One region of the Denitratisoma sp. agr-D3 genome, then DNA from elsewhere that is predicted to be linked to it. Evidence: predicted binding sites of a transcription regulator. Region 1 holds the regulator's gene; each other region holds the start of a gene.
What was found. Region 1 encodes sigma-54, which starts transcription at its own class of promoters, with help from an activator protein. Its sites were predicted from a motif close to TGGCACNNTTCCTGCT; they were not measured.

Region 1 (4,097 bases):
GAAATGTCGTCCCGGGGCGTGGCGATGCTGCGGCCGATGTCGCCGCAGATGTGGCTCAGGGTGAGGAATTCGCCCTGGGCCGCGTAGAGGTCGGCGACCGTCAGCTTGCGTGCCATTGCTGGAACAGGCCGTGCAGGGCCGCGTTGTCGGGGGCGGAGAGCAGGCCTTCGCGGAAGGCCTTGTCGGAAAACATCTGGGCCAGTTCGGACAGCAGTTGCAAATGCTTTTCCGTGGCCGCCTCGGGTACCAGGAGGACGAACATCAGGTTCACCGGCTGGCCGTCGGGAGCCTCGTAGGGTACCGGCGCCGCCAGGCGCAGGAAGGCGCCGCGGGCTTCCTTGAGGCCCTTGATGCGACCGTGGGGAATGGCGATGCCCTGGCCGAGGCCGGTGGAGCCGAGTTTTTCCCGGTCGAACAGGGCGTCGTAAACCGTGGCGCGGGCGATGCCGTGGTTGTTCTCGAACAGCAGGCCGGCCTGTTCGAATGCCCTTTTTTTGCTGCTGGCTTCCAGGTCCGCCACGACATTGTCGAGGGGCAGGATTTTGGCGATCTGATTCATGGGTGGATGGACAACCCCTGAAGAACCCCGCCGTGGCGGGACGGATCGGGAATGCCGGCGATCCGGGGGGACTTCGGCATTCCCGGGCAGGGCCGGCTTATTCGGCGGGATTGGCGGCGCCGGTGGCGCGCTTGTCGTGGTTGTGGTCGGTGACCTTTTCCTTGTGCTTGACCACTTGCCGGTCCAGCTTGTCCACCATCGCGTCGATGGAGGCGTAGAGGTTCTCGCCCACGGCGTCGGCGTGGATGTCCTTGCCCTTCACGTGCAGGGTGATTTCAGCCTTCTGCTTGGTCTTGTCCACGGAGAGAATGACGTGGGTGCTGGTGACGTGGTCGAAGTGGCGGATGACCTTTTCCACTTTGCCGCTAACGTATTCACGGATCGCGGGGGTGACTTCCACATGATGACCGGTGATGTTGAGATTCATGATGCCTCCTTCTCTCTTTAGATAGTCTTTCTGAGGTTGACCGGCGGTATGTTCAAGGACTCGCGGTACTTGGCGACGGTCCGCCGCGCCACCACGATACCCTGTTCACCGAGGATTTCTGCAATTCGCGCATCGGAAAGGGGTTTTTGCCCGTCCTCGGCCCCGACCAGCTGCTTGATCAGGGCGCGGATGGCGGTGCTCGATGCGGCGCCGCCGGTGTCGGTGGACACGTGACTGCCGAAAAAGTATTTGAGTTCGTACACGCCCCGGGGGCTGGCAAGGTACTTTTGCGTGGTGACCCGGGAGATGGTGGACTCGTGCAGGCCCAGGGTGTCGGCGATCTCGCGCAGGGTGAGGGGACGCATCGCCACCTCGCCGTGGTCGAAGAAGGCCCGCTGCCGGTCCACGATGGCCTGGCTGACCCGGAGGATGGTGTCGAAGCGTTGCTGCACGTTCTTGATCAGCCACTTGGCTTCCTGCAACTGGCCGGACAGGCCGGAGGAGGCGCTGCCCCGGTTCTGCCGCAGCAGCTCGGCGTAGAGCCGGTTGATGCGCAGGCGCGGCATGGCGTCGGAGTTCAGGTTGGCGGTCCAGCGTCCCCGGTATTTGCGCACCATCACGTCGGGGGTGACGTAGCGGGTGTCCAGGGCCGCGTACTGGGCGCCGGGACGGGGGTTGAGGCCCTTGATCATGTTCTGGGCGTCGCGCAGGGCGTCGTCGTTGCAACCCAGGGCCTTCTTGATGCGGGCGAAGTCGCGGGCCGCCAGTTGCTCCAGGTGGCCGGCGACGATGGCCGTGGCCAGTTCATGCACCGGCGTCTTGGGCATCACGGCCAATTGCAGCAGCAGGCATTCGCGCGGGCTGCGGGCGCCGACGCCGGTGGGGTCGAAATTCTGCACGTGACGCAGGGCGATCTGGAGTTCCTCCAGCAGCTCCTCCGGGTCATCCCCCAGTTCCTCCGGCAATACGTCCACCAGCTCTTCCAAGGGTTGGGCCAGGTAGCCGTCGTCGTCCAGGGCTTCGATCAGGAAGGCCACCAGGGCGCGGTCCCGGGGCGGCAGTTGGGTCATGGCCAGCTGGGTCAGCAGGTGGTCGCCGAGGCTGGTGGCGGCCGCCTGGATTTCACCGGCATCGGTGTCGTTGTCGTCGTTGGGGTCGCGGTTGCTGTTGCCGCTGCCCGGGGTGCCGAAGTCGTTGCCCCAGCTCAGTTCATCGTTGTTGTCGCTGGCCGGGGTGGTTTCGCTCTCGGCCGGCGTGGTGACGGTTTGCGGGGTTTGCAAGGCGTCGCCACCGGGGGTGTAGCTGCTCATGTCGCTGGCGGGCTCATCCCGTTCCAACAGGGGATTGTCCTGGAGGAACTGCTCGATTTCCTGGTTGAGCTCCAAGGTGGATAGTTGCAGCAGCTTGATGGACTGCTGCAACTGGGGCGTGAGCGCCAGGTGTTGGGAAACTCTGAGCTGAAGCGATTGTTTCATCGTTGTGCTGCCGCCGGGCCCTGGGCCCTACATGCGGAAATTTTCTCCGAGATAGACACGGCGTACGTTTTCATTATGAATGATTTCCTCCGGCGTGCCCGAAGTCAGCACCTCGCCCTCGTTGATGATGGTGGCGCGGTCGCAGATGCCCAGGGTTTCCCGCACGTTGTGGTCGGTGATCAGCACGCCGATGTTGCGCGCCTTGAGGAAGCCGATGATCTTTTGAATATCCAGCACGGCGATGGGGTCAACGCCGGCAAAGGGTTCGTCCAGCAGGATGAAGCGGGGACTGGTGGCCAGGGCCCGGGCGATTTCCACCCGGCGCCGTTCGCCACCGGAAAGGGCGATGGCCGGACTGTCCTTGATGTGGGAGATGTGCAGTTCTTGCAGCAGTTCGTCCAGGTGGCCCTCGATCTGCTGGGGCGTGAGATTTTGCAATTCGAGCACGGCGCGGATGTTCTCGGCCACGGTGAGGCGGCGGAACACCGAGTTCTCCTGGGGCAGGTAGGACAGGCCCAGGTGGGCGCGGCGGTGGATCGGCATGTGGGTCAGCCGGTCGCGGGCGCCCGGGCTTTCCAGGCCAATCTCGCCGCCGTCGGCGGAAACCAGGCCGACGATCATGTAGAAACAGGTGGTCTTGCCGGCGCCGTTGGGGCCCAGCAGGCCCACCACTTCGCCGCTGCCCACGTCGAAGGACACGTCCTTGACCACGGTGCGGGACTTGTATTTCTTGCGCAGGTTGCTGGCGGAAAGCCGGACCGGCGGCAGGGTGGAGGTGTCGCTCAACATGCGTCCAGTTCCTTCAACACGCGGCGGATGACGTCCGTGGCAAAGCCCCGGGACTGGAGGAAGCGGGCTTGGCGGGCCCATTCCTTGGCGTCCGTCGGTGCCGCTGCGAATTTCTTGGCCCACACGGCCCGGGCCCGCTCGCTATCGTCCGCCAGGTCGGCCTTGCCCAGTTCCGCCTCCACCACCTCGGTGGCGATGCCCTTGCCGCGCAGGGTGTGGCGCAGCTTGGCGACGCCGAAGCGCTCGCCCAGGCTACGCACGTAGCTTTCGGCGAAGCGGGCGTCGGATTGCAGGTTGTGGCGTTGCAGATCGGCCAGCACGGTTTCAATGTCCTCGGGGTTGCCGTGGGGGGACAGCTTGCGCAGCAGTTCGGCGCGGCTGTGTTCCCGGCGCGCCAGGAGCCGAACGGCCTTGGCCTTCAGCTCGCCGACGCTCAGGGGTTCCTTAGTCTTCGCTGTTCGCGGTGGGGATTGCATTGACGCCCAGTGCTGCGCGCACCTTGTTCTCGATTTCCACGGCGATCTCGGGATGTTCCCGCAGGTATTCGCGGGCGTTGTCCTTGCCCTGGCCGATCTTCTCGCCGTTGTAGGAATACCAGGCGCCGGACTTCTCGACGATCTTGTTTTCCACGCCCAGTTCCACCACTTCGCCCTCGCGGGAGATGCCCTCGCCGTAGAGGATGTCGAAGTGGGCTTCGCGGAAGGGAGGGGCCACCTTGTTCTTCACCACCTTGACGCGGGTTTCGTTGCCGATCACTTCCTCGCCCTTCTTGATGGCGCCGGTGCGGCGGATGTCCATGCGCACGGAAGCGTAGAACTTGAGGGCGTTGCCGCCGGTGGTGGTTTCC
Region 2 (4,097 bases), 520 kb from region 1:
CTGGCATGGACTGGACGGTCTGATAATTGACGATGACAGGACAGTGGTCGTCCACTGTCGCCGACAGGGCGGCTGCGGTGCTCAGCGGATGACAACGCCCCAGGGCGATTCGCCCACGGGGATGTCCTGTAGCCTGCTCTGGTTGTCGGTATCGATCACCGAAACCGAGTTGGAGCGACCATTGGCCACATATAGGCGCTTGCCATCGGGCGTCAGCGCCATGTTCCAGGGGCGCTTGCCCACCTCGATGGTGGCAACGACCTGATTGATGGCGGTGTCGATGACCATGATGGTGCCGTCGCGACCATTGGAAACGTAAACCCGCTGGCCGTCAGGGCGGACGGCGATACCGTTGGGATTCTGGCCGGCGCTGATCTCGGCCAGTACCTTGCGGCTGGCGGTGTCCACAACGTACACCTTGCCTGCCAATTCGCAAGCGATGTAAGCCCGCGGCAGGTTGGGCAGGAAGCCGATGCCCCGGGGGCGCTTGCCCACGGCGATCTGGTCCACCTGGCGCTTGGCGGTCCGGTCGATGACATCCACCTGGTCCGCCTCCTCGGCGCTGACGTAGATCCAGCGGCCATCGAGACTATAGACGGCGTGTTCGGGATTCTTCCCCTTGACCTTGATGTCGGCCTGTTTGCTCAGGCTGTCCGCATCCACCAGGGTGACGCTGTTGCTCTCCTCCACCGCCACGGCCAGTTGCTTGCCGTCCGGGGAAAGGTACACGCCTTCCGGCGATTCCCCCAGGGGCAATTGGGCGACGGTTTTGCCGCTCTTGCTGTCGATCTTGAGCAGGCTGTTGCTGGCAGCGTCGGTGATGTACACCCATTGGCCGTTCAAGCTGGCAGCGATGCCCCGGGGCCGCTTGCCGGCGGGCAGGGCGTCGAGCACCTGCTGGGTGGCCGTGTCCACCACGCTGATCGTGGCGGATTTTTCGTTGGGAACGTAGGCGAAGGGCGCTGCCTGCGCCGTTCCGATGACCAAACAGGGCAGGGCGAGGACGCAGAGCAGCGGTTTCATGTCAGTTTCCCGGGGTTTGCAGGGTGATGCCGTAGCGCTCGAAGATCTTCTTCACTTCGCCGTTTGTTTGCAGGGTAGCCATGGCCTTGGAGACGGCCTCGGCCAGGGCGGTGTTGTCCTGCTTCACTGCCATGCCCAGGGCCCAGTTGTCGATCTTGAGTTCGGGCATCTTGACGCCGTCGAGGGCGTAACGGGCAGCGCTCTTGATCCCGGCCAGGGCAGCTTCCAGTTCGCCTCGGGGGGCCATGACGGCAGCCACTTCACCACTTTCCATGCCTTTGACCGCCAAGGCGACGGACTTGTAGTGCACCACCTGTTCCCGCAGCCGGCCATTGAGGGAACCGAGCAGGAAGGCATCCGCCAGGGTGGCGGTTTCCACGCCCACCTTTTCCCGGGTGAAGACTTCCAGGGCCACGGCGGCGGAGCCAACCACCTTCTTAGGAATCCGCTGCGGATCGCGGGCCACGGCAATGGTTTCCACCATGTAGGGAGCGATGATGTTCACCTGTTCGTTGGCCTTGGCGAGATGCTCATCGAAAGGCACGTGCATCATCAGGTCACCGGGGCGGGCGCCCAGGTAGTGGCCCTTCCAGACCATGTTGCGCAGGTCGTCACCCATGTCCTCGTCGGCGTTGAACCAGGCCAGTTCGGCCCGCAGGCCCATCTGCTTGGCGATGGCCTGGGCCAGGTCCACGTCGATACCCTTGCCGTTGTTGGAGTAGGGCGGGTAGTTGTTGTAGAGGGCGATGCGCAGGGTGCCGGGCTGAGCGGTGAGTCCCTCGCCGCCGCCCTCGGCCCAGGCCAAAGGCAGCAGGGTGGTGGTCATCGCCAGGGCGGTGATCAGGTGCTTCGCCTTAGTCCACACGGACAGTCTCCAGCCAGGCGCGAATGGCCCACATGGCTTCCTGACTCAGCATGCCCTCAAAGGGGGGCATGTACACGCGACCATCCCGAGTGGAGCCGTGGCGAATGCGGTTGAGGAAGATTTCGTCGCCTTCGGTGCCTTCGGGCAGATAGCGCAGATCGGGAGCGATGCCGCCGGAAACGGCGCCGAGGCCGTGGCAGCGGGCGCAGTTCTGATTGAAGGCGGAAGAGCCGATACGGATGGCGACTTCATTTTTGCGGTAGGGGTTAGCCGCCTGCCATTCCGTGCCCACAGGTTTGAGCCCGGTCGTGTCCACCGCTTGCGGTGTGACGTCTCCGTGGGCCCAGACGCCACCGGCTAGGGATGCGAGAAATAATGCGGATAGCAAGCCGCGGCGGAAAGATAGCTGTGAAGTCACAATGAGTCCCCTCTTTTATTTATCAACGATGGTCATGCTGTTGCCACTGCAAGCACGTCAGTGCCAGGTGTGGATCCGTTCAGCAAGGGGTATGCCACGGTGTCGTCGCTGCCTTAATCCCTATTAATTTAGGAATAAATGAAACTGGCAAAGGTTTTGCTAAGTAGCCGATGCTCAATCGTTGCTGAAAATATGGACAGTTGTCCTGCAATGCAACAATTTTAGATATCAACAAAGTGTCGATGGATGCGGCAGAATAGCCGTCTGGCAGGAGGAGAAAATAATGATCAGAGGAAACGATGTGGCCATGAACGATTACGGCCAACAGATTCGCGAGATGCGCGACAGCTATTTCGGTCGAGGAGAAACCCCGGCTGACCTGGGAAACAGCGTCCTCCTCCGTTCCTGGGAGCGCTGCCGTCATCAGGGCCTGGAGCCCGCCGGCCCATCGGACTTGGCGCCCGCTTCGCCCAATGCCTTGGCCCTGGAGTTGGAAAGGAACCGGAACCTGCTGATCTATGCCCAGCCGGTCATGGAGCACCTGTACGACCAGATTCGTAATTCCGGCAACATGGTGGTGTTGTCCGATCGCAATGGCCTCTTGTTGCAGTGTCTGGGCGATGCGGGGTTTCTCGATCGCGCATGTCGCGTCTCCTTGCAACCCGGCGCCCATTGGTCGGAGTCCGTTCGTGGCACCAATGCAGTCGGCTCCGCGCTGGTGGAAGAGCAGCCGGTGGAAGTCATCGGCGGCGAGCACTATCTGGAGCGCAATGGTTTCCTGACCTGTAGCGCGGCACCGATGAAGGATTCCCAAGGTGCCCTGATGGGCGTGCTGGATATTTCCGGTGACGCCCGCAGCTATTCCCCCCATACCCGCGGGTTGGTGCACATGGCCGCGCAAATGGTGGAGAAGCGCCTGTTCGAGTCAGAGCAGGCCCGCAGCATATTGGTCTGTTTCCACCGTCGCGGCGAGTACGTGGGCAGCCTTGGCGAGGGACTGATGGCGGTATCCGCGGATGGCTGCATCCTGGCCATCAATCCCATCGGACTGAGTTTGCTGTCCTTGCGGCGCCATGAGGTGGTGGGCCGGGATTTCTCGCTGTTGTTTGAAACGCCCCTAGGTGGGCTCGTTGACGGCATTCGCCGTGATCCTCACGTACTCGCCACCATGACGAGCCGGAGCGGCCTGGGCTTTTTGGTGACTTTGCGCGGCAGCCTGCCGGTGTCCAGCAGCATGTCCCGCTTGGTCATCGATGCAGCGGAGCGTCGTCCTCAGCCCAAGGCCGTCACGGCGGCACCGGCGGCGAGTGTCACGCTGGAATCCCTGGCCACGGGCGACGCCGCGCTGCGTGCCGCGATCGACAAGGCGCGGCGGGTATTGGGGCGGGATATTCCCATCCTCGTCCAAGGGGAGTCTGGTGCGGGCAAGGAGGTATTTGCCAAGGCGGTGCACCATAGCGGTCCCCGCCGGGACGGTCCTTTCGTCGCGCTCAACTGCGCGGCGATTCCGGAAACCCTGATCGAATCCGAGCTTTTCGGCTACCTGGGCGGCGCTTTTACCGGGGCGCGCAAGGAAGGCGCCAGCGGCAAGATTCAGCAGGCCCATGGTGGGACCTTGTTCCTTGATGAGATCGGCGACATGCCCTTGCAGCTCCAGGCCCGCTTGCTGCGGGTCTTGCAGGAGCGTTGCGTGACGCCCCTGGGCGGCGCCAAGGCCATTCCGGTCGATATCTCCTTGGTTTGCGCCACCCACCGAAAATTGCGCGAAGAAGTGGCGCGGGGCGCATTCCG
Region 3 (4,097 bases), on a different contig from region 1:
ATGCCGGAGCCGCCCAGGTCGGGCGCAGCGAACACGCCGGTCAGGGTGGCGCCGAGGATGCCGCCCACGCCATGGACGCCGAACACGTCCAGGGAGTCGTCAGCGCCCAGCAGCTTCTTCAGACCATTGACGCCCCACAGGCAGACGATGCCAGCCAGCAGACCGATCACCAGGGCACCGACGATGCCGACGAAGCCGGCAGCGGGGGTGATGGCCACCAGGCCGGCAACAGCACCGGAAGCGGCACCCAGGCCGGAGGGCTTGCCCTTCAGCAGCCATTCGGCGATCAGCCAGGACATCGTGGCAGCGGCGGTGGCCAGCCAGGTGTTGGTGAAGGCCAGAGCAGCACTACCGTTGGCTTCCAGGGCGGAACCGGCGTTGAAGCCGAACCAGCCCACCCACAGCAGGGAGGCACCGACGATGGTCAGGGTCAGGGAGTGGGGAGCCATGGAATCCTTGCCGAAGCCCACGCGCTTGCCCACCAGGAAGGCACCGACCAGACCGGCCACGGCGGCGTTGATGTGCACCACGGTGCCACCAGCGAAGTCGAGCGCGCCCTTCTGGAACAGGAAGCCGGCCGTCGCGTTGGCGGCGTCAGCAGCCTCGGCGGTGGTGTAGACATCGGGACCCGCCCAGTACCAGACCATGTGCGCGATGGGCAGGTAGGAGAAGGTGAACCACAGCACGGAGAACAGCAGCACAGCGGAGAACTTGATGCGCTCGGCGAAGGAGCCGAGGATCAGGGCCACAGTGATTGCAGCGAAGGCACCCTGGAAGGGGATGTAGGCCAGTTCGGACACCACGACGCCCTTGCTGAAGGTGCCCGCGACGCTATCCGGCGTCACACCCTTGAGGAACAGTTTGTCGAGGCTGCCGAAGAAGGCGTTGCCCTCGGTGAAGGCCAGGGAATAGCCGTAAACACCCCACAGCACGCTGATCAGGGCGAACACGACGAATACCTGGAGCAGCACGGAGAGCATGTTCTTGCTGCGCACCAGGCCGCCGTAGAACAGGGCCAGGCCGGGGATGCTCATCATGATCACCAGGGCGGTACACACCAACAACCAGGTGTTGTCGCCCTTGTTGGGCACGGGAGCGGGAGCGGCTTCGGCGGGAGCAGCAGGGGCCGCAGCGGCAGCGGCGGCAGGAGCAGCGGCGGTGGCTGCGGGAGCAGCATCGGCGGGCTTGTCGTCAGCCCAGGCGACGCTGGTGAAGCCGACGGCCAAGGCCATCAGCACGGAGGCAATAATCTTTTTCATGAGTCGTTCCCTTTAGAGCGCTTCTTCGCCGGTTTCGCCGGTGCGGATGCGGATCACTTGCTCCACATCGAAGACAAAAATCTTGCCGTCGCCGATCTTGCCGGTGCTGGCGGACTTTTCGATGGCTTCGATGACCTGGTCGAGGATGTCGTCGCGGACGGCGGCTTCGACTTTGACCTTGGGCAGGAAGTCGACGACATATTCGGCGCCCCGGTACAGCTCGGTGTGACCCTTTTGCCGGCCGAACCCCTTGACCTCGGTGACGGTGATGCCCTGCACGCCAACGGCGGCCAGAGCCTCGCGCACCTCGTCAAGCTTGAACGGCTTGATGATGGCGGTTACCAGTTTCATGATTTATGTCCTTTGGGAGGGTTTATTGATTTTGCGGTGACAATCCCCACCGACGCCGATCTGGCCGCCGGTGGGAATGGCTGCGTCAAACGACGCGGTGATGCTTAGAAGGCCTTGGTGAAGGACAGAACCAGCTTGTCCTTGGCGACATCCTTGAAGCCGCTAGTGGGGATAGCATTTCTATCGCCATTACCATTGGTACCCCAGCAATAGGGGTTGGTACCAGTACCAGCAGAATTACAAGTACCGGAAACATCGGTAGCGGAGTAAGCCAGACCGACCACACCGAAGCCGACATCCTTGGTCACGCCCAGCTTCCAGTCGCTATAGGAAGCAGACTTAAGGGAAGCGGTCGTCACGGAGTTAGCAACCTTCTGGTGACCAACGTGACCAACCAGGGTCCAACCATCGCCCAAATCATAGTTGGCATTCAGTTCGAGGTAGTCGGAACCACGGGTGTCCTTGTCCAGACCAGTGCCGCCGTACCAGCCCACAAACTTGTCGGACATGGTGTAGGAATACTTGGCGGTCAACCACTTCCAAGTCACGGCAGCGTAGGCTTCTGTTGTCGTGGGGTTGCCCAGGCCGCCAGTGGTGGCCTTGCCATGGTTGGGATAGGTGTAGGCGATGGCGCCAACGTCGTAGCTCCAGTCGTCATTGATGGCAGCCTTGTAACCACCGTAGAAGTCCACTTCGGTGGAACCCTTGCCCAGGGCATCCTTCACCCAGGAAATGGTGGACGCCCAAGTGCCGATGTAGAAACCATTGGAAAAAGCGTAGTCGATACCGCCGGACACGGCAGCGTCGCCGTGGGTCTGGCTGATGCCACGGAACAGGTAGTCAGAAACCACGCCCACGTTGAAAGACAAGGGGGAAGCAGCTTCTTCGGCGACGGCGCTCAGAGCGGAAACGGACAGCAGCGCTGCTACGGAAGCGGAAAGGATGGTCTTTTTCATTGATTGCATCTCCTGAGATATAGAAAACAACGGCGTACTAGGTGCACGTACCGTGCCAGAATGGTAAAAACAATAGAAACAAGCGATTACAATTTCACATGGAATTAAAATGTGAAGCAGCGCACCATTAGCAACAATATTGTCAAAAACAATGCACCGATAGAGTGCGCACCCTACGAAGCCTGGCAGCAATTCCCTGCATGCTAGACTCAAAAATATGACATTTCCAGGATAAGACCATGAATGCAAGCAAGTTTCTTGATGAAGCCAGCGCCCGTTTGAACCAGGTGCTGTCCGCCAGCCCCGTGGCCGATGTGGAAAAAAACCTCAAGGCGGCCCTGGGGGGCTTGTTCGGTCGACTTGATCTGGTTACCCGGGAAGAATTCGACGTACAGCGGGAGGTCCTGGCCCGTACCCGGGAACAGTTGGCCAAACTGGAAGCCCGCGTCGCCGAACTGGAAAAACGCTGACTCCCGGCCACCCCGGCTAAGCCTTCACGTCGCGCTTTTCGCGCCATGTCCCTCGCCGTCCTGCGCAGCCGGGCCCTGACGGGCATGGACGCGCTGGAAGTGGCAGTCGAGGTCCATCTTGCCCCTGGCCTGCCCAGTTTTACCCTGGTCGGCTTGCCCGACGCCGAGGTGCGCGAGGCCCGGGACCGGGTCCGGGCCGCCATCCAGAACAGCCGGTTTGAGTTTCCCGCCCGGCGCATCACCGTCAATCTCGCCCCGGCGGAGTTGCCCAAGGGGGCCGGTCACTTCGACCTAGCCATCGCCCTGGGCATCCTGATCGCCTCCGGCCAAGTCGTTGCCGGCAAAATCGATGATTACGAATTCGCCGGGGAACTATCCCTGAGTGGGGAGTTGCGCGCCATTCGGGGCGCCCTGGCCATGGCCCTGGCCGCCCGGCAAACAGGGCGCAGCCTGATGCTGGCGGCCGACAGCGCCAGCGAGGCCGCCCTGGCCGAGGAAACCCCGATTTATCCGGCCCGCAGCCTGTTGGCGGCCTGCGCCCATCTGGCCGGCCAGGACGCCATCGCCCCGGCCACGGCTGCCGGTCCGACCAGCGCGCCCAGCTACCCTGACTTGGCCGAGGTGAAAGGCCAGGCCCAGGCCAAGCGGGCGCTGGAAGTCGCCGCGGCGGGCGGCCATTCCCTGCTCATGAGCGGCCCGCCGGGCACCGGAAAATCCATGCTGGCCAGCCGCTTCCCCGGCTTGCTACCGGCCATGGACCGGGACGAAGCCTTCGCCAGCGCCGCCGTACATTCCCTGGCCGGCCATTTCCGTCCCGAGCAATGGGGGCAGCGTCCTTTCCGGGCACCTCACCACTCGGCATCCGCCGCTGCCCTCGTGGGTGGCGGCAGCGTGCCCCGCCCCGGAGAAATTTCCCTGGCCCACGGCGGCGTGTTGTTTCTCGATGAACTTCCCGAATTCGACCGGCGGGTGCTGGAAGCCCTGCGCGAGCCCCTGGAAACCGGCACCATCTGTGTCTCCCGGGTGGCCCGGCGGGCCGACTTCCCTGCCCGCTTCCAATT

Region 2: a site for sigma-54 is predicted at 2,388-2,403, ahead of pedF (cytochrome c-550 PedF). Genes of this name have one in related genera too.
Region 3: a site for sigma-54 is predicted at 2,609-2,624, ahead of ACYQ2U_RS05215 (TorF family putative porin). Genes of this name have one in related genera too.

What each region holds. Positions count from the first base shown of each region.
Region 1 covers NZ_BAAGIA010000001.1:239,886-243,982, forward strand. The annotation lists gene hprK (HPr(Ser) kinase/phosphatase) at 1-116, opposite strand, end outside; gene ptsN (PTS IIA-like nitrogen regulatory protein PtsN) at 101-559, opposite strand; gene hpf (ribosome hibernation-promoting factor, HPF/YfiA family) at 657-986, opposite strand; gene ACYQ2U_RS01115 (RNA polymerase factor sigma-54) at 1,004-2,461, opposite strand; gene lptB (LPS export ABC transporter ATP-binding protein) at 2,489-3,250, opposite strand; gene recX (recombination regulator RecX) at 3,244-3,726, opposite strand; gene recA (recombinase RecA) at 3,695-4,097, opposite strand, start outside.
Region 2 covers NZ_BAAGIA010000001.1:763,892-767,988, forward strand. The annotation lists gene ACYQ2U_RS03640 (beta-propeller fold lactonase family protein) at 82-1,023, opposite strand; gene ACYQ2U_RS03645 (substrate-binding periplasmic protein) at 1,025-1,888, opposite strand; gene pedF (cytochrome c-550 PedF) at 1,878-2,306, opposite strand; gene ACYQ2U_RS03655 (sigma-54-dependent Fis family transcriptional regulator) at 2,590-4,097, shown strand, end outside.
Region 3 covers NZ_BAAGIA010000002.1:44,340-48,436, forward strand. The annotation lists gene amt (ammonium transporter) at 1-1,259, opposite strand, end outside; gene glnK (P-II family nitrogen regulator) at 1,272-1,610, opposite strand; gene ACYQ2U_RS05215 (TorF family putative porin) at 1,715-2,566, opposite strand; gene ACYQ2U_RS05220 (accessory factor UbiK family protein) at 2,806-3,036, shown strand; gene ACYQ2U_RS05225 (YifB family Mg chelatase-like AAA ATPase) at 3,082-4,097, shown strand, end outside.